One region of the Pseudomonas sp. S30_BP2TU TE3576 genome, then DNA from elsewhere that is predicted to be linked to it. Evidence: predicted binding sites of a transcription regulator. Region 1 holds the regulator's gene; the other holds the start of a gene.
What was found. The regulator sigma-54, encoded in region 1, starts transcription at its own class of promoters, with help from an activator protein. The targets are predictions, from matches to a motif close to ANTGGCATNNANNTTGCTNT.
Positions count from the first base shown of each region.

Region 2: a site for sigma-54 is predicted at 5,267-5,286, ahead of flgB (flagellar basal body rod protein FlgB). Genes of this name have one in related genera too.

Region 1 covers NZ_JBNDLK010000001.1:2,323,753-2,334,116, reverse strand. The annotation lists gene ABIA48_RS10650 (YhdP family protein) at 1-10, shown strand, start outside; gene ABIA48_RS10645 (carbon-nitrogen hydrolase family protein) at 81-935, shown strand; gene tldD (metalloprotease TldD) at 948-2,390, shown strand; gene yjgA (ribosome biogenesis factor YjgA) at 2,439-2,963, opposite strand; gene pmbA (metalloprotease PmbA) at 3,072-4,418, shown strand; gene ABIA48_RS10625 (HPr family phosphocarrier protein) at 4,524-4,799, opposite strand; gene rapZ (RNase adapter RapZ) at 4,815-5,672, opposite strand; gene ptsN (PTS IIA-like nitrogen regulatory protein PtsN) at 5,675-6,139, opposite strand; gene hpf (ribosome hibernation-promoting factor, HPF/YfiA family) at 6,152-6,460, opposite strand; gene ABIA48_RS10605 (RNA polymerase factor sigma-54) at 6,535-8,028, opposite strand; gene lptB (LPS export ABC transporter ATP-binding protein) at 8,213-8,938, opposite strand; gene lptA (lipopolysaccharide transport periplasmic protein LptA) at 8,938-9,486, opposite strand; gene lptC (LPS export ABC transporter periplasmic protein LptC) at 9,473-10,045, opposite strand; gene ABIA48_RS10585 (KdsC family phosphatase) at 10,053-10,364, opposite strand, start outside.
Region 2 covers NZ_JBNDLK010000001.1:4,743,096-4,753,459, forward strand. The annotation lists gene ABIA48_RS21610 (MFS transporter) at 1-398, shown strand, start outside; gene ABIA48_RS21615 (flagellar brake protein) at 463-1,209, opposite strand; gene ABIA48_RS21620 (flagella synthesis protein FlgN) at 1,303-1,770, opposite strand; gene flgM (flagellar biosynthesis anti-sigma factor FlgM) at 1,819-2,145, opposite strand; gene flgA (flagellar basal body P-ring formation chaperone FlgA) at 2,313-3,071, opposite strand; gene ABIA48_RS21635 (chemotaxis protein CheV) at 3,155-4,087, shown strand; gene cheR (protein-glutamate O-methyltransferase CheR) at 4,133-4,960, shown strand; gene flgB (flagellar basal body rod protein FlgB) at 5,329-5,736, shown strand; gene flgC (flagellar basal body rod protein FlgC) at 5,740-6,183, shown strand; gene flgD (flagellar hook assembly protein FlgD) at 6,199-6,921, shown strand; gene flgE (flagellar hook protein FlgE) at 6,953-8,272, shown strand; gene ABIA48_RS21665 (ribonucleoside-diphosphate reductase subunit alpha) at 8,544-10,364, opposite strand, start outside.

The sequences.
Region 1 (10,364 bases):
GGCTTTTTGAGGTCCTTTTTGAAAAGGCACTCGGCAAGCCTATGGAGTAGCATGGCCGCATACGATTCCAGGAGTGCGCCATGTCTGTAGCGGTGATTCAAATGGTCAGCCAGAGCAATGTGCTGGCCAATCTGGCCCAGGCCCGTCGACTGCTCGAACAAGCGGCTGCCGGCGGCGCGAAACTGGCGGTACTGCCGGAAAATTTCGCCGCCATGGGCCGGCGCGACATTGCCGACATCGGGCGCGCCGAAGCGCTGGGCGACGGCCCGATCCTGCCCTGGTTGAAACAGACCGCACGCGACCTCAAGTTATGGATTGTGGCCGGCACATTGCCGTTGCCGCCGGTGGATCAACCGACGAAGAAAGCGCATGCCTGTTCGTTGCTGGTCGATGACCAGGGTGAAACGGTGGCGCGTTACGACAAGCTGCACCTGTTCGACGTGGACGTGGCGGACAATCGTGGCCGTTATCGTGAATCCGATGACTATGCTTATGGCAGCGAGGTGGTCGTGGCGGACACCCCCGTCGGCCGGGTTGGCCTGACGGTCTGCTATGACCTGCGCTTTCCCGAGCTGTACAGTGAACTGCGAGCTGCCGGCGCGGAACTGATTACCGCCCCCTCGGCGTTCACGGCGGTGACCGGCGCGGCGCATTGGGATGTGCTGATTCGTGCGCGGGCCATCGAGACCCAATGTTACGTACTCGCGGCTGCCCAGGGCGGGACGCATCCGGGGCCAAGGGAAACCTTTGGACATGCCGCCATCGTCGACCCGTGGGGGCGTGTGCTGGCGCAACAGGATCAAGGCGAGGCCGTGCTGCTGGCCGAACGCGACAGCAGCGAACAGGCGTCCATCCGGGCGCGGATGCCGGTGTCCAGTCACCGGCGCTTTTTCTCGCAGGGCGCCCAGCGACCTGCATCAGAACGACGAATTTAAGGCGTAAAGCATATGAGCGAGTTGTTGTCCTCAGTCAGTGAACACCTGCTGGCGCCCGGTGGCGTCACGATCGAGAGCCTGCAAGGCGTGCTCGGCGATCTGGCCGGCCCGGGCATCGATGCGGCCGACCTGTATTTCCAGGGGCAGATCTCCGAGTCCTGGGCGCTGGAAGATGGCATCGTCAAGGAAGGCAGCTTCAACCTTGACCAAGGCGTGGGCGTGCGTGCGCAATCGGGCGAAAAAACCGGTTTTGCCTACAGCAATGCCATCACCCTGGAAGCCCTGGGCGCGGCGGCACGTGCTGCCCGTTCGATTTCCCGGGCCGGGCAGCACGGCACCGTACAGGCATTTACCCGTCAGGATGTCGCGCAGCTGTATGCGCCGGACAATCCGCTGGAAGTGCTGACCCGTGCCGAGAAAGTCGATTTGCTCAAGCGAGTCGATGCCGCAACCCGCGCCCTGGACCCACGTATCCAGCAGGTCACCGTGAGCATGGCCGGTGTCTGGGAGCGGATTCTGGTGGCTTCCACCGATGGCGGCCTGGCGGCGGATGTGCGGCCGCTGGTACGTTTCAACGTCAGTGTGATCGTCGAGCAGAACGGTCGCCGCGAGCGCGGCGGTCATGGTGGTGGCGGTCGGACCGATTACCGCTATTTCCTCGGCGAAGACCGCGCCATGGGCTATGCCCGCGAAGCGTTGCGTCAGGCACTGGTCAACCTTGAAGCGATACCGGCACCGGCCGGCACGTTGCCGGTGGTACTCGGCTCCGGCTGGTCGGGCGTGCTGCTGCACGAAGCTGTCGGTCATGGTCTGGAAGGCGACTTCAACCGCAAGGGCAGCTCGGCTTATAGCGGGCGCATGGGCGAGATGGTTGCGTCCAGGCTGTGCACCATTGTCGATGATGGCACCCTGGCCGGCCGCCGTGGCTCGTTGAGCGTCGATGACGAAGGCACGCCAACCGAGTGCACCACGCTGATCGAAAACGGCGTACTCAAAGGCTACATGCAGGACAAACTCAACGCCCGCCTGATGGGCGTGGCGCGCACCGGTAACGGCCGTCGCGAATCCTACGCGCACCTGCCGATGCCGCGCATGACCAATACCTACATGCTCGCCGGTGAAAGCGATCCGGAAGAAATCATCGCTTCGGTGAAACGCGGCATCTATTGCGCCAACCTCGGCGGCGGTCAGGTGGACATCACCAGCGGCAAGTTCGTGTTCTCCACCAGCGAGGCGTACCTGATCGAGGACGGCAAGATCACCGCTCCGGTCAAAGGCGCAACCCTGATCGGCAACGGACCGGAAGCCATGAGCAAAGTGTCGATGGTGGGTAATGATCTGTCGCTGGACAGCGGCGTGGGCACGTGTGGCAAGGATGGGCAGTCGGTGCCGGTGGGTGTCGGCCAGCCAACGCTGAAGATTGATGCGATCACCGTGGGTGGCACGGGCGCTTGATGGAACGAGCTTCGGGTGAGTCGCGTCGCGACTCACCCGATTCGAGATTCAACGCAGTCCGCGTTGAGTCTCGTCCAGCTCACGGATGTACTTGAAGATTTTACGGCTGGAAGCAGGAGGCTTGTTTTGCGCAACCTCATGCTGGGCCTGACGGATCAGGGAGCGTAGTTGCTGGCGATCCGCGTCGGGATATTCGACGACGAATTTCTCCAGTACGGCGTCGTCGCCGGCAATCAGACGATCGCGCCAGCGTTCCAGGTTATGGAAGCGTTCGTTGTACTGGCGAGTGGAGGCATCGAGTTGATCGAGCAGAACCAGAATCGCGTCAGTGTCCTGATCGCGCATCAGTTTGCCGATGAACTGAAGGTGCCGTTTACGCGCGATGTTCGCGGTGTGCTTGGGCGCATCGGCCAGGGCCCGGCGCAATCCGTCGGTCAATGGCAGTTTGTTGAGCAAGTCAGGCTTGAGCGTTGTAAGGCGCTCGCCGAGGTCAACCAGAGCATGCAGCTCGCGTTTGACCTGGGATTTGCTTTTTTCTCCCGTATCGAGGGAGTCGTCGTAAGAATCAACCATGGTGGCAGTCCGCAAAGAAACGCCGCCATGATAACCAGTCGGGGGCCACTTGTCCGGCCCGGTCGCTCGATGACCGTTACCGAAAGCAGAATTTGAGTGGAGAACAGCATGAGTGCAGTTGAAAGCGTCGGCCCACAAGCGTTGCCGGCACTGCAGGAACAAGTCGAGCAGATCATCGCTGAAGCCAGGCGCCAGGGGGCCAGCGCCTGTGAAGTGGCGGTGTCACTGGAGCAGGGCTTGTCGACTACGGTGCGCCAGCGTGAAGTCGAAACAGTCGAATTCAACCGCGACCAGGGTTTTGGCATCACCTTGTACGTCGGCCAGCGCAAAGGCTCGGCCAGCACGTCGGCCAGCGGTCCGGAGGCGATTCGCGAAACGGTTGCCGCTGCACTGGCCATCGCCAAGCACACCTCGGAAGATGAGGCCTCGGGCCTGGCGGATGCCGCGTTGATGGCACGGGATATCCAGGATTTCGACCTGTTCCACGAATGGGACATCACTCCGGAGCAAGCCATCGAGCAGGCCCTGGCCTGTGAAGCCGCGGCGTTTGCCGCCGACAGCCGGATCAAGAACGCCGATGGCACCACCCTCAGCACCCATCAGGGCTGCCGCGTTTATGGCAACAGCCACGGCTTCATTGGCGGCTACGCATCGACTCGCCACAGCTTGAGCTGCGTGATGATCGCCGAAGCGGACGGCCAGATGCAGCGCGATTACTGGTACGACGTGAACCGCCAGGGCAATCTGCTGGCCGATCCGGTCAGCATTGGCCAGCGCGCTGCGCAACGGGCGGCGAGCCGTCTGGGCGCGCGTCCGGTGCCGACTTGCGAGGTGCCGGTGCTGTTTTCCGCAGAGTTGGCAGGGGGGCTGTTCGGCAGTTTCCTGTCGGCGATTTCCGGCGGCAGCCTGTACCGCAAGTCATCGTTCCTTGAAGGCACGCTGGGGCAGAAGCTGTTTCCGGAGTGGCTGACCATCGACGAGCGCCCACACTTGATGCGTGCGATGGGCAGTGCGGCGTTCGATGGTGATGGTTTGGCCACCTACGCCAAACCGTTCGTCGAAAAAGGCGAGTTGGTGTCGTACATCCTCGGCACCTACTCTGGCCGCAAGCTCGGAATGCCAAGCACGGCCAACGCCGGCGGCGTGCACAACCTGTTCGTCACCCATGGCGATGAAGACCAGGCGGCCTTGCTGCGACGCATGGGGCGCGGGCTGTTGGTCACCGAGTTGATGGGCCAGGGGCTGAACATGGTCACCGGTGATTATTCCAGGGGTGCGGCGGGTTACTGGGTCGAGAACGGCGAAATCCAGTTCGCGGTCCAGGAAGTGACCATCGCTGGCAACATGCGCGACATGTTCAAACAGATCGTCGCCGTGGGTAATGACCTGGAGCTGCGTAGCAACATTCGCACGGGCTCGGTACTGATCGAGCGGATGACGGTGGCGGGTAGCTAAGCTTTGCGCTAAACAAAAAAGGCGTGCCACCCATCGGGTGGTACGCCTTTTTTTGCGACTTGAATGGGGCCTGCAGGAGCACGGCTTGCCGTTACTGGACGACGTTTATTCGCCTTCGTCGAAGTAGTTATTGATCAGGGCCACCAGCGCGTCCATCGCTTCCTGTTCCTGCTCGCCTTCTGTGCTCAGATGGATTTTGGTGCCCTTACCGGCAGCGAGCATCATCATGGCCATGATGCTTTTGCCGTCGACTGTGGATTCAGGTGTGCGTCCTACCCTGATCGTGCAGTCCTTGAACTGGCCGGCGACCCCGACGAATTTTGCAGACGCCCGGGCATGCAGCCCCAGCTTGTTGATGATTTCGATTTCCCGAGCAGGCATCGCGATGTGAATCCTTTAGCTGAGGTCGCGGTGGCGAACCTGGACGTTCTTCAGGGTTTTTTGCAGCGCCTGCCCCAAACGCTCGGTCAGGTAGACGGAGCGGTGATGTCCGCCTGTGCACCCAATGGCAATGGTGACGTAGGCGCGGTTGCTGGCGGCAAAACGAGGCAGCCACTTTAGCAGGTATGTGGAAATGTCCTGGAACATCTCTTCCACATCCGGCTGTGCCGCCAGGTATTCGGCAACCGGTTGATCGAGCCCGGACTGTTCGCGCAATTCCGGTTTCCAGTAAGGGTTGGGCAGGCAACGCACATCGAACACCAGGTCGGCGTCCACCGGCATGCCACGCTTGAACCCGAAGGACTCCACCAGGAACGCGGTGCCCGGCTCGGGCTGATTCAACAGGCGCAGTTTGATGGCGTCGCGCAGTTGATACAGGTTCAGGCTGGTGGTGTTGATCTTGAGGTCGGCGAGGTCGGCAATCGGCCCGAGCAGGACGCTCTCAACGCTGATGGCTTCGGCCAGCGAGCGGTTGGCGTTTGTCAGGGGGTGCCGTCGGCGGGTTTCCGAGAAGCGCTTGAGCAGGGTTTCTTCGTCAGCGTCCAGATACAGGACATCGCACTGGATGTGGCGGCTGCGGACTTCTTCGAGCAGCTCGGGGAAGCGTGACAGGTGACTGGGCAGGTTGCGGGCGTCAATGGAAACGGCGACCAGCGGTTGTAACAGCTCGGTATGAATCAAGGCGCGTTCGGCCAGCTCCGGCAACAGACCGGCAGGCAGGTTGTCGATGCAGTAGTAGCCGTTGTCCTCAAGAACATTGAGGGCGGTACTTTTACCTGAGCCGGAACGGCCACTGACGATGATCAAGCGCATGATTACTGACCGTTTTGCTCATCCAGGACTACCTGATACAGGGCTTCGTTGCTTGCAGCATGACGCAGCTTTTCGCGTACATCCTTGCGGTCGAGCATGCTGGCGATCTGTCGCAGCAGTTCAAGGTGCGCATCGGTAGCGGCTTCCGGGACCAGCAGTACGAACAGCAGGTCAACCGGCGCGCCATCGATGGCGTCGAAATCGATAGGGGCGTCCAGGTGCATCAATGCACTGATGGGCGAAACACAGCCCTTGAGACGGCAATGTGGAATAGCGATGCCGTTGCCAAAACCGGTGGAACCGAGTTTTTCACGGGCAATCAGTGCCTCGAAGACATCTTGCATCTCCAGAGCCGGCACTTCGCGGGCGATCAGATTGGCAATTTGTTCGAGAGCTTTCTTTTTACTGCCGCCCGGCACGTTCACCAGGGAACGGCCGGGGGTCAGGATACTTTCAAGTCGGATCATGGGTAGGGAGTGTTAACGACCGGTTGCGCCCTGAAGGAGGCTCTGGGTCTTTTCCTTATGCTTTTTGAGTTGTTTATCCAGCTTGTCGGTGAGTGCGTCGATCGCGGCGTACATATCGGTATGTTCCGCGTTTGCGACCACTTCATTCCCGGGAATATGCAGCGTGGCTTCGATTTTCTGCTTCAGTTTTTCGACGGTCATCGTGACCTGCACATTAGTGATCTTGTCGAAATGTCGCTCCAGTCGTTCGAGTTTTTCGCCGATGTAGGTGCGAAGAGGTTCGGTCACTTCCAGTTGGTGTCCACTGATGTTGACTTGCATACAGCTTCTCCTTCGTTGCCAGTGCATAAAGCGGTAGATCAGATGATCTACCACTGGAACGCTGTGGCGTGGCCCTACATCAACCGCTTGCGTTCACTCGAAGGCGCGATCCCGAGGGATTCGCGGTACTTGGCGACGGTACGGCGGGCCACCTGAATGCCTTGTGCCTCCAGTAAACCAGCGATCTTGCTGTCACTCAACGGCTTTTTCTGATTTTCCGCGGCAACCAGTTTTTTGATGATCGCGCGGATCGCCGTGGACGAGCATTCACCGCCTTCGGAGGTGCTTACATGACTGGAGAAAAAGTATTTCAGTTCATAAATGCCCCGGGGGGTGTGCATGAACTTCTGGGTGGTCACCCGTGAAATCGTCGACTCATGCATGCCGACTGCTTCGGCGATGTCATGCAGGACCAGCGGCTTCATGGCTTCGTCGCCATATTCGAGGAACCCGCGCTGATGCTCGACGATCTGGGTGGCCACTTTCATCAGGGTTTCATTACGGCTTTGCAGGCTCTTGATGAACCAGCGGGCCTCCTGCAACTGATTGCGCATGAAGGTGTTATCGGCACTGGTGTCGGCGCGGCGCACAAAACCGGCGTACTGGGCGTTGACCCTTAGCCGTGGCACCGATTCCTGATTCAGCTCCACCAGCCAGCGCTCGTTGTCCTTGCGCACGATAACGTCAGGAACGACGTACTCGGCTTCAGTGGACTCGATCTGCGAGCCTGGGCGTGGGTTGAGGCTCTGGACCAGCTCGATGACCTGGCGCAGTTCATCTTCCTTGAGCTTCATGCGGCGCATCAACTGGCTGTAGTCGCGGCTGCCAAGCAGGTCGATGTAGTCGGTGACCAGGCGCTTGGCCTCGGCCAGCCAAGGGGTTTTGGCAGGCAGCTGGCGCAGTTGCAGCAGCAGGCATTCGCCCAGATTGCGGGCGCCGATGCCGGCGGGCTCGAATTGCTGGATGCGATGCAGGACAGCTTCGATTTCGTCCAGTTCTATGTCCAGTTCCGGATCGAAGGCTTCGAGGATCTCCTCGAGGGTTTCATCCAGATAGCCCTGATTGTTGATGCAGTCGATCAGGGTCACGGCGATCAGACGATCGGTGTCGGACATCGGGGCCAGGTTCAGTTGCCACAGCAAGTGGCTTTGCAGGCTTTCGCCGGCCGAGGTGCGGGTGGTGAAGTCCCACTCGTCATCATCATTGCTGGGCAGGCTGCTGGCGCTGGTCTGGTAAACGTCTTCCCACGCGGTGTCGACGGGGAGTTCGTTGGGGATGCGCTCGTTCCAGTCGCCCTCATCGAGGCTGTCAACCGTCGGGGCGCTTTCCTGGTAGGAGGGTTCCTGAATGTCGGTGTTGGGCTTTTGTTCGGTGTTGTCGGCCAAGGGGTCGGAATTGTCGAAGTCGTCGCCTTCTTCCTGGCGTTCGAGCATCGGATTGGACTCCAGGGCCTCCTGGATTTCCTGTTGCAGGTCCAGGGTCGACAATTGGAGCAGGCGGATGGCCTGTTGCAGCTGCGGTGTCATCGTCAGCTGCTGGCCCATTCTCAAGACTAGCGATGGTTTCATGGCAGGGGCTTAACACCTTAATTCGCCGGCGCACATGCGCCATCCACTACAGGGCGCCGGGGCGCCAAACATAAGCAAATTATATGCCCGAAACTGAAGTGTTTGCCTAGAGCGCAGTAACAATAAAAACCTGTTGATTTTTATTGTTACTGCGGTCTGGCATTCGCCATGACTGCTTCAGCGCTTACAGGCGGAACTCATGGCCAAGGTACACTTCCTTGACCAGGTTGTTGGCCAGGATGGTTTCAGCGTCACCTTCGGCGATCAACTGGCCGTCGTTGACGATATAGGCCGTTTCGCAGATATCCAGGGTTTCACGAACGTTGTGGTCCGTGATCAGCACGCCAATGCCTTTGGCCTTGAGGTGGTAAATAATCTGTTTGATGTCGCCGACCGAAATCGGGTCCACGCCGGCGAAGGGTTCGTCGAGGAGGATGAATTTCGGATTGGTGGCCAGGGCGCGGGCGATTTCCACGCGACGGCGCTCACCGCCGGACAGGCTCATGCCGAGGTTGTCGCGGATGTGGCTGATGTGGAATTCCTGCAGCAGGCTTTCCAGTTCCTTTCGACGACCAGCCTTGTCGAGTTCCTTGCGGGTCTCGAGGATGGCCATAATGTTGTCGGCTACCGACAGTTTGCGAAAGATCGATGCTTCTTGCGGCAAGTAGCCGATACCGGCCTTTGCGCGGCCGTGCATCGGCTGGTGGCTGACGTCGAGGTCGTCGATCAGGACGCGGCCCTGGTCGGCCTGTACCAGGCCGACGATCATGTAGAAGCAAGTGGTTTTGCCGGCACCGTTGGGGCCAAGCAGGCCGACGATCTGACCGCTGTCGATGGATAGGCTGACATCGCGCACGACCTGGCGGCTCTTGTAGCTCTTGGCCAGATGCTGAGCTTTCAGAGTTGCCATTACTGGGCCTTTTGCTCGTCGGTTTTCTTTTTCGGCTGGATCACCATGTCGATGCGCGGGCGCGACTCGGTGACCTTGCTGCCCGTGGCGCGACCGGCGCTGGCGAGCTTCTTGACCGTGTCGTAGACGATTTTTTCGCCTTGGGTGACGTTGTTGTCCTTGTCGACAACTTTGGCCTTGTCGATCAGTACGACGCGGTTTTGCGCGGCGTGATACTGGATGGTCACGCCCCAGCCCTGAACAGGCTTGGTATCGCCGGCCGTTTGCAATTGCTCGAAGTACGCCAGATTGCCCACCGAGGTCACTACGTCGATGTCACCGGTCGGAGTGCGGGTGATGGTAACGGTGTTGCCTGTCACCTTCATCGAGCCTTGGGTGATGATCACGTCACCCTTATAGGTGGCGATACCTTGCTTGTCGTCCAGTTGGGCATCGTCGGCCTGAATGCGGATAGGCTGCTGTTGATCTTCCGGCAGAGCCCAGGCGCTCACGCTTCCCAGTGCTGCGCTCAGACTGAGCAAAATCGGGAGGGTTTTAACGAGCCTCATACTGTCCTCTTACGTTCGATAGCAGGTGTATCCTGCTTTCTTTCAAATACGCCTTCATTCCCTTGCCAGTCGATACACCGCCAGCGCCGTCGATTCTAACGTCTTGCTCGGTCTGCGCATATTGCTGCTGCGGGAACACGGTCATGCGGGTGCTGGTGATCAGGGTCTTGCGGTTTTTCTCGTCGAAACGCGTGATACGCACGTCATCGATCAGTTCGACCTGTGTGCCGTCAGGGTTGACCTCGCCGTGCAGGCTCTGGACGTGCCACGGAAATTCAGTGCCGCGGAACACATTCAGGTCGGGGTTGGTCAACAATGTCACCTCGGTCGCTTTCAGGTGCTCGACCTTGTCGGACACCAGATCATATTGCAGCTTGCCGTCCGGCAGGTACTGCACGCTGTGGGCGTTGATGGCGTAATAGTCGATCGCGCTTTCATCGACCGGCGTTACCGGCTTGTCGAGAAAGCGTTCCGGGCTGATGTTCCAGTAGCCAACCGCGGCGAAAATCGCCACGATGCAACTGAACAGCAGGGTGTTGCGAAACTTTTTGCTCAGCATAGTGGGCTCACAGGTACGCCGTATTGGCCGCATCGAGGCGGTCCTGGGCGCGCAGGATCAATTCGCAGAATTCGCGAGCGGCACCTTCGCCGCCACGGGCGAGGGTGATGCCGTGAGCGTGTTCACGCACGAAACTGGCGGCATTGGCCACTGCCATGCCCAGGCCGACGCGGCGAATCACCGGAAGGTCCGGCAGATCATCGCCGAGGTAGGCAACCTGTTCATAGCTCAGATTGAGTTGGGCCAATAGCTCATCGAGTACCACCAGTTTGTCTTCACGTCCCTGATACAGATGCGGGATACCGAGGTTCCTGGCTCG
Region 2 (10,364 bases), 2.4 Mb from region 1:
TGCTGGTGACCTATGGTGTGGGTGCGAGTATTGGGCCGCTGGTGGCCGGGGTGCTGATGAAGCTGTTCGGCAGCCAGATGCTCTATGCGTTTTTCAGTTTCTTCGCGTTGGTGCTGGTGTGGCGAATTCGTCCGAAAGCGGTGACCAACCTGCACCAGGTGGAAGATGCGCCGCTGCATCACGTGGCCATGCCGGACAACATGACGAGTTCGCCGCTGGTGGCCTGCCTCGATCCGCGTGTTGATGAGCAGGTGGTGCAGGATCAGATGACCGGTCCGGTAAGTGCCGGGCCAGAGCCTGAATCAGAGCCTGAAACAGTCACCGAAACTGAATCCGGTCAGCCGCCGGAAGATCCTGATACAGGGCGGGATCCCAACTACAGCGAGGCCAGGCCTTAAATCCAGGGCACAAAAAAACGGGCAGTCACCGCAAGGGACTGCCCGTTTTTTTATTGACGCGCTATCAGATGTCGTCTTTGTCGAAGCGACGCGCTTCGCGTTGCAATTGGTAGACGAAGCGTTCGACCTGACGCTGTACCAACCCGCTCATGTTGTGGAAGCGAACGCCGGCGAAGGTGGTGGAGATCTTTTCTTCGAAGTGCAGATAACGCAACTCGACCGGAGCGGTCATCTTGCCAAAGGGCAGTTCGGCGCTGAAACGGTCGTAAACCTGACCCAGTTGCAGGCTGCCAGTGATGTCGCCGTCGAAGCGCAGCTTGCAGCCGGTAGCGGAAATATCCAGCAGCTTGCCGCTGATCAAAGTCTTGAGCTTTTCGCCGTCCAGGTTGACGTTGACCAGTTGGGCCAGCTTCAGCGCGGCGCGGAACGCATTACGACGCTGGTGGTACACCACTTCGTCGGGCAGGCTGCCGCGATAGCAGCGGCTGCTGCCGGATTCGTCGATGGTCAATTGGCCGTTGCTTTCCCAGGCGATGCGCACGCCTTCGTGGAAACCTTCGACCTTGAACGGTTCGCCCGCCAGCAGGTAACGCTCGCCATCGCGGGGGATCATTTCGTCCAGGGCCATCATGTTGCTTTCACGGTCCAGGTCCACCAGATAGCTCTGGAAGCGCTGGCTGCGCTCGTGGAACGTGATGATCAGCGGGTCATGGCTTTCGAGCAGCTGGCGCAGGTTGCCGGAGATTTCCAAGGGCGTGGAGAGCACCTTGGGTGGCTGCGGAGCATCATCCACGGATAAGGCATTGGACACGGTTAATCAATCTCCAGACAAAATTTGACTACGACTAGCCAGCATTTTGCCAGCATCTTTTACGTCTTGGATAGAGCGGGCTCTTCGAACGGTTTAAGCCTGACTGAGCGGGCGTGGCTTAGCAAGCTTGGAGAAGGTTCCGCTGGCATCGTAAAGCGCCGGGGTTTCACCGCCAGTAAGGATTTTCAGCTGGGTGGCTGTAGCCGCTTGCTGGGTGAGGATCGACTGGCCGTTGTTGGCGTTGATGGCCTGGCACTGGGCGATGAGATCGGTCAGTACGTCACTTTGCGCCAGCAACTGGTCGCCAATGCTCGACTGGCTGGCCAGTTGCTCCAGGCCGTCGCGATTGGTCGGCAGGTTGAGGCTGGCGAGAATTTCACTGCGCTTGCGGCCATGCTGTTCGAGCAAAACGACCAATGCCTGTTTCTGCGCCAGGATGTCCTCGAGCAATGGCATGTCGCGACCATGCAGCGCCAGGGATTCGGTCTGCAGCAACTCCAGCAAGTGTTGTGCCGGAGCAAAGTCGTCGGTGATCAGTTGCAGTAAATGAGTGTCGTGCATGGCTGGCCTTGGGTTTTAAGCGTCCAAAAGCCTGGCGCCGGCGGTGGCCTAGCGCTGGGCTTCGAAATTGAGCAGTTTGCTGGCTACACGGTTGCTGTCGACCTTATAGCTGCCATCGGCAATCGCTGCTTTCAACTCGGCCACGCGGGCGTTGTCGACGGCAGGCTGATCGCGCAGCTTGTCAGTGACCTTCTGCAACTGTTGAGCCTCATTGCTGAGATGTACCGATTCCCCGCTTTTGACGGTACCGGCCTGTTCGGCCGCGGACTCCAGCGGCGCGGATTTGCCGGCTTCGGCGCTTTCCTTGCTGGCGCTGGTACGTGTACTGCCCGAAAGGGACGAGGAGCTGTTTAAACGGCTGAAATCGATGACCATGATAAAAAACCTCTGGGAATTTGGACGCTTGCCATGGTTTCGGCCATTCCCTGGAAAACTTTAGGCTCATTTATCGATGAGCCGTGCGCGCGCCAGCGCTTGCCCTGCATGGAGCACAGTCTAGGGAACAGCCAGCGCAAGCGCCACATTCTGATGAACAGAGAACCTTACATGGACACTTCCACCTGCCCCGGCGCCGTGACCTGCGCCTTGATGACTCGCTGGGAATTGAGGTTTTTCACCCGGATCTGTTCGCTCAGGCTGCCGTTTGACAGGGCTTCGCCCGGCATGCGCACGCTGAGCGTACCGCTGCGGGCGGTAATCACCACCTGATCACCCTTGCGGATGACCTCGGCCTGTTCGATATGCACCAGGGTAATCACCTGGTCGGTGACCATTGGTCGGGTCAGTCGCTGGCCGATCGCCTGATCGAGGGTGGTCAGGTAGCCCTGGCCGATCAGGCTGATATCGCGCTCACGCAGGACCACATCCCCAGGCTCGACAATGGCTGCGCGGCGCAGTGGCCGGGCGGTGGTCACGACATCGCGAAACAGGCGAACTTGAGCGGGTACGAAGACCGTCCAGGGGGATGCGCCCTCGCAGCGGACCTTGACCGTGACCCGTCCCAGCGGCTTTGGACTCTCAAGCGTTGCTGTCAATTCCTTGTCGCACATGGGCATGTGCATGCGCGGATCGAGCGGGTTGACCTGGATCTCGTAGCGACCTTCGGTTTGACTGGTCGCCAGATAGTCTTCTACGGTGAATTCAAGAAAGCCCTGAGTGACGCCGATAAGCATGTCAGGCAAGGTAACCGCGTCAGCAAGGGCAGGGCTGCCAGCGTTGAACAGGCAAACGGCCGCCAGCACGCCGAGCAATTTGCGGTAGGGTGTGGTCAGGCGTCGAAAAAATGTCGGTTCTGTGTTCATAACGATTAAAAAAGCAAGCGCCGTGCCGATTAGTGATGAAGGCGCGTCGCAACAACACTTGGCGTTGGTGTAGGAGTCTGGGCATGGCTGGTGTAATGGATTCGGTAAACCAGCGCACGCAACTGGTGGGGCAGAATCGCCTTGAGCTGTTGTTGTTCCGTCTCGACGGCCAGCAGCTGTACGGGATCAACGTTTTCAAGGTTCGGGAGGTGCTGCAATGCCCCCAGCTGACGCTGATGCCCAAGTCCAGTCCTGTTGTGTGCGGTGTGGCGAACATCCGGGGGGCGACCATTCCGATCCTTGATCTGGCAATGGCGACCGGCTCCGGTGCGTTGAAGGACAAGAACAATCCGTTCGTGATCATCACGGAGTACAACACCAAGACCCAGGGTTTTCTGGTTCGCTCGGTGGAGCGCATCGTCAACATGAACTGGGAGGAGATCCATCCGCCACCCAAGGGCACCGGACGCGATCACTACCTGACGGCGGTGACGCGGGTCGACAATCAGTTGGTCGAAATCATCGACGTCGAGAAAGTGCTGGCGGAAGTGGCACCGACGCCGGAAGCGATTTCCGTGGGTGTGGTGGATGTCGAAACCCAGCACAAGGCCCTTTCGTTGCGCGTGCTGACGGTCGACGACTCATCGGTGGCGCGCAAGCAGGTCACGCGTTGCCTGCAAACGGTCGGCGTCGAAGTGGTGGCGTTGAACGACGGTCGGCAAGCGCTGGACTACCTGCGCAAACTGGTCGACGAGGGCAAGAAGCCGGAAGAAGAGTTCCTGATGATGATCTCCGACATCGAGATGCCGGAGATGGACGGGTATACCCTGACGGCGGAAATCCGCAACGACCCGCGCATGCAAAAGCTTCATATCATCCTGCATACTTCGTTGTCGGGGGTTTTCAATCAGGCGATGGTCAAGAAGGTCGGTGCCGATGACTTCCTGGCCAAATTCCGTCCTGATGACCTGGCATCCCGGGTAGTCGACCGGATCAAAGCAGCAGATATCAGCTAGGGGCCCGCGCCCCTGGCAGTCAACACGATTTAAGAGGCGGCATCATTGTCTACGGGTAATTTGGATTTCGAACAGTTCCGGGTATTCCTGGAAAAAGCCTGTGGCATTTTGCTCGGTGAAAACAAGCAGTACCTGGTCTCCAGCCGTCTCAACAAACTGATGGAACAGCAAGGCATCAAGTCTTTGGGAGAGTTGGTTCGGCGCATGCAGACCCAGCCGCGCAGCGGTTTGCGCGAGCAGGTGGTGGATGCCATGACCACCAACGAAACCCTGTGGTTTCGTGACACCTACCCGTTTGAAGTCTTGAAGAACAAGGTACTGCCCGAAGCGATCAAGGCCAGTCCCGGCCAGCGCCTGCGCATCTGGTCGGCGGCGTGCTCGTCGGGCCAGGAACCGTACTCGCTGTCGATGTCCATCGACGAGTTCGAGCGGGTCAATATGGGCCAGTTGAGGATGGGCGTGCAGATCGTTGCCACCGACCTGTCCGGCACCATGTTGAACAACTGCAAGACCGGCGAGTACGACAGCCTGGCCATTGGCCGCGGTCTGTCGCCCGAGCGCCTGCAGCGTTATTTCGACCCGAAAGGGCCGGGGCGCTGGGCGATCAAGGCGCCGATCAAAAGCCGGGTGGAGTTCCGCTCCTTCAACCTGCTGGACAGCTACGCGAGCCTCGGCAAGTTCGACATCGTGTTCTGCCGCAACGTGTTGATCTACTTCTCCGCCGAGGTGAAGAAGGACATTCTGTTGCGCATCCACAGCACGTTGAAGCCGGGCGGCTACCTGTTCCTCGGTGCTTCCGAAGCGTTGAACGGTTTGCCGGATCATTACCAGATGGTCCAGTGCAGCCCGGGGATCATTTACCAGGCGAAGTGATTCTGTTGGCGTTGGCAAAAAAAGCGGGAGTCCTCAGGGGCTCCCGTTTTTTTGTCCGCAATATCTCTCCGCACACCACAAATCCCCTGTGGGAGCGGGCTTGCTCGCGAAAGCGTCTTGTCAGTCAGTATTTGTTTTTCTGACACACCGCTTTCGCGAGCAAGCCCGCTCCCACAGTTGTCAGGCGGTGTTCTCGACAGTGGATCAAGCGGCAGAAAAGCGGCAGGCGGCGGAAAACCGTTGCCGCTTTTCTGGCATTGCCGCATTGCCATGGCCGGTAAGGCCCCGGTTTCCGGGCTTTTTTGAATTGGCATGGGGCTTGCTATGTCGATCCTACGAAAAATCAGGTCACCCGAAGGTTTCCCGACATGAGCATCAGCTTCGATAAAGCGCTCGGTATCCACGAACAAGCCCTGGGCTTCCGCGCCCAGCGTGCCGAAGTCCTGGCCAACAACATCGCCAACGCCGACACCCCGAACTACAAGGCTCGGGACCTGGACTTCTCGAAGGTGCTCGCCGAGCAGAACGAGAAAACCAAAAACGGCACCTTCGCCTTGAACATGACCAACAGCCGTCATATCGAAGCCGAAGGCCTGGGTAATGGTGACGAGTCGTTGCTGTATCGCACGCCGATGCAACCGTCGATCGACCAGAACACCGTGGACGCTCAGCTGGAACAGTCGAACTACGCGGAAAACGCGATCGGCTTCCAGGCCAGCTTCACCCTGCTCAACAGCAAATTCAAAGGGCTGGTGTCAGCCCTGCGCGGAGAGTAAGCCATGTCTCTATCCAGTGTTTTCAACATTGCCGGTAGCGGCATGAGTGCGCAGACCACGCGTTTGAACACCGTCGCTTCGAACATCGCCAACGCCGAGACCGTCTCGTCGAGCATCGACCAGACCTACCGCGCGCGTCACCCGGTGTTCGCCACCATGTTCCAGGGCGGCCAGAGCGGCGGCAGCGACTCGCTGTTCCAGAGCCAGGACGCCGCCGGTCAGGGCGTGCAGGTGCTGGGTGTGGTCGAAGACCAGAGCAACCTCGAGGCGCGCTACGAGCCGAACCATCCGGCGGCCGATGCCAAGGGCTATGTCTACTACCCGAACGTCAACGTGGTGGAGGAAATGGCCGATATGATTTCCGCGAGCCGTTCGTTCCAGACCAACGCCGAAATGATGAACACCGCAAAAACCATGATGCAGAAAGTCCTGACCCTCGGTCAGTGATAAGGGGCGACTCAGATGAGTGTTACCGATTCCACCAGCGGTTTGAGTCTCAACGACATCCTGGCCAATTCCTCGATCAAGACCAACACCACGACGGATGGCCTCGCGTCGGCAACCGGCAGTGCCACCGGCAACAAGGCCCTGGGCAAGGATGCGTTCCTGCAGTTGCTGGTGACCCAGCTGAAAAACCAGAACCCGCTGGAGCCTCAGGACAACGGCGCGTTCGTGGCCCAGTTGGCACAGTTCAGTAGCCTGGAAGGCATCACCACGCTCAACGATACCGTGAGCGGTCTGGCCAGCAACTACAACTCGTCCCAGGCCTTGCAGGCGTCGTCGCTGGTGGGCCGTTCGGTCATCGCGCCGGGCGACAAGGCCGTGGTCGACACCACCAAGAGCCTCAGCGGCACAGTGGTCGTGCCGTCTTCGGTGGCGTCCGCCACCTTGAAGATCACCGACGCAGCCGGCAAGACCGTGCGCACCATCGACCTGGGCTCACAGAAGGCCGGCAACGCCAGCTTCATCTGGGACGGCAAGAACGATGCGGGTGAGACGGTACCCGCGGGCACCTACACCTTCGGCGCCACGACCACGATCGATGGCAAGTCCGTCGCGTTGATCACTAACCTGCCAGCGACCGTCAACAGCGTGACCATCAGCCAGAGCGGCGGTGAGTTGATGCTCAACCTGGCCGGGCTGGGCAGCGTTGCCCTGTCCAAAGTACAAACCATTGGTATGTAGAGCCGACTAACACGGCACAAAGGAGTGGATGATGTCTTTCAATATCGGCCTTAGCGGTCTCTATGCAGCCAACAAGCAACTGGACGTGACCGGCAACAACATCGCCAACGTCGCAACCACCGGTTTCAAATCGTCCCGTGCAGAATTCGAAGACGTGTACTCGGCGACTCGCCTGGGTACCGGCAGCAAGACCGTCGGCAACGGCGTGCGCCTGGCCAACGTTTCCCAGCAGTTCGGCCAGGGCGACGTGAGCAACACCGGCAACGTGCTCGACATGGGTATCCAGGGCAACGGCTTCTTCGTCCTGAGCAACAACGGTTCGCTGACCTACACCCGTGCCGGTACATTCAAGACCGACAAGGAAGGCTACGTCACCAACAGCGACGGTACTGCCCGCCTGCAAGGTTACGGAGTGGATTCCAACGGCAAGATCGTCAACGGCGTGCTGACCGACCTGCGCATCGACACCTCCAACCTGGCGCCGAAGTCCACCAGCACCGTGTCGTCGACGATCAACCTGAACTCCACCTCGGCGGTGATCGACCAGACGGTTGCGGCGAACCAGTTCGACCCGAGCAAGACCGAGACCTTTACCAAGTCGTTCAGTACCCCGATCTTCGATACTCAGGGTAACCAGCACACCATGGATCAATACATGGTCAAGACTGGCGCGAACACGTGGGACACCTACACCCTGATCGATGGTCGCAACCCGGATGGCAGCGATCCTACCGTTACCGCTCCGGTTGCTTCGACCATGTCGTTCGACTCGACTGGTAAACTGGTTTCGGTCAGTACCCCGGCCCCGCCTGGCGCTCCAGTGATCAGCAGTGACCTGAAGATCACCAACTGGACTCCGGGCTCCGTGACCGGTGGCGTCTGGACAGCCAACGGCGCCGCAGCCGATCCCGCTGGTTTGACCATCGCCATGGCCAACACCACCCAGTTCAACGCCGACACCGCGCGTTCGATACCGGCACAGAACGGTTACGCCACTGGCCAGATCACCAACCTGACCATCGACGGCAGCGGTGTGCTGCTGGCCAACTTCAGCAACAACCAGACCAAGCCCATCGGCCAGATTTCCCTGGCCAGCTTCACCAATGAGCAAGGCCTGCAGCCGGTAGGCGGCACCAGCTGGAAAGAAACCTACGCGTCGGGCATTCCAGGCTACGATGCGCCGGAGACTGGCACCCTGGGTTCGATCGTTTCCAACTCCCTGGAAGAGTCCAACGTCAACCTGACCAACGAACTGGTCGACCTGATCAAGGCGCAGAGCAACTACCAGGCGAACGCCAAGACCATCTCCACACAGAGCACCATCATGCAGACCATCATTCAGATGACCTGATGCTGGACAGTGCTGTGCAAGGAGCCCCTCATTAGAGGGGCTTTTTTGTGGCCTGAGGTTTTGTGTTGGTGGTGATGGCCTCTTCGCGGGCAAGCCCGCTCCCACAGTTGATCGTGTTTATCTGGAAAGACTCGGTCCCCTGTGGGAGCGGGCTTGCCCGCGAAAGCGTCAGCTCAGTCACCGCTTTCCTTGAGGCAAAAGAAAACCCCCGACCCGCCAGCGGCTGATCGGGGGTTTTTAGTAAGCACCTCTCGGTGCTTACCGGCTCAGCTTATTGGCAAGCTTCGCAATCCGGCTCGTCGATGGCGCAAGCCTTCGGCACTGGAGCAGGGCCGGCAGGCGCTGCCAGGACCGAGTCGTCACCGTGGTTGCCGCCGCTGGAAACAGCGTTCAGCTTGCCGGTGTTGATGGTCGACTTCTCGGTGCTGGTCGCAGCCAGGGCACGGAGGTAGTAAGTGGTTTTCAGGCCACGGTACCAGGCCATGCGGTAGGTCACGTCCAGTTTCTTGCCCGAAGCGCCAGCGATGTACAGGTTCAGCGACTGAGCCTGGTCGATCCACTTCTGACGACGGCTGGCCGCGTCGACGATCCACTTGGTGTCCACTTCGAAGGCAGTCGCGTAGAGCTCCTTGAGTTCTTGCGGGATACGCTCGATCTGCTGCACCGAACCGTCGTAGTACTTCAGGTCGTTGATCATGACCGCGTCCCACAGACCGCGAGCCTTCAGGTCGCGAACCAGGTACGGGTTGATCACGGTGAATTCGCCCGACAGGTTCGATTTCACATACAGGTTCTGGTAGGTCGGTTCGATCGACTGCGATACGCCGGTGATGTTGGCGATGGTCGCGGTCGGTGCGATGGCCATGATGTTGGAGTTACGAATGCCTTTCTGTACACGGGCGCGAACCGGTGCCCAGTCCAGGGTTTCGTTCAGGTCGACATCGATGTACTTCTGGCCGCGGGCCTCGATCAGGATCTGTTGCGAATCCAGCGGCAGGATGCCTTTGGACCACAGCGAACCCTGGAACGTCTCGTACGAACCACGCTCGTCGGCCAGATCGCAGGAAGCCTGGATCGCGTAGTAGCTGACCGCTTCCATCGACTTGTCGGCGAACTCGACGGCAGCATCGGAACCGTAAGGGATGTGCTGCAGGTACAGCGCGTCCTGGAAGCCCATGATGCCCAGACCGACCGGACGGTGCTTGAAGTTGGAGTTCTTCGCTTGCGGCACTGAGTAGTAGTTGATGTCGATCACGTTGTCGAGCATGCGCACGGCGGTGTTCACGGTGCGTTGCAGCTTGGCGGTGTCCAGCTTGCCGTCGACGATGTGGTTCGGCAGGTTGATCGAGCCCAGGTTGCAAACGGCGATCTCGTCCTTGTTGGTGTTCAAGGTGATCTCGGTGCACAGGTTCGAGCTGTGGACCACGCCGACGTGTTGCTGCGGGCTGCGCAGGTTGCACGGGTCCTTGAAGGTCAGCCATGGGTGGCCGGTTTCAAACAGCATGGACAGCATTTTGCGCCACAGGTCTTTGGCCTGGATGGTCTTGAACAGCTTGACCTTGCCCGGGTACTCGGTCAGGGCTTCGTAGTACTCGTAGCGCTCTTCGAAGGCCTTGCCGGTCAGGTCGTGCAGGTCCGGCACTTCGGACGGCGAGAACAGGGTCCACTTGCCGTCATCGAAGACACGCTTCATGAACAGGTCAGGGATCCAGTTGGCGGTGTTCATGTCGTGGGTACGACGACGGTCATCACCGGTGTTCTTGCGCAGCTCGATGAACTCTTCGATGTCCATGTGCCAGGTTTCCAGGTAGGCACACACAGCGCCTTTGCGCTTGCCACCCTGGTTAACGGCAACGGCGGTGTCGTTGACGACTTTCAGGAACGGCACCACGCCCTGGGATTTGCCGTTGGTGCCCTTGATGTACGAACCCAGCGCACGAACCGGGGTCCAGTCGTTGCCCAGGCCGCCAGCGAATTTCGACAACATGGCGTTGTCGTGGATCGCGTGGTAGATGCCCGACAGGTCATCCGGCACGGTGGTCAGGTAGCAGCTCGACAGCTGTGGACGCAGGGTACCGGCGTTGAACAGGGT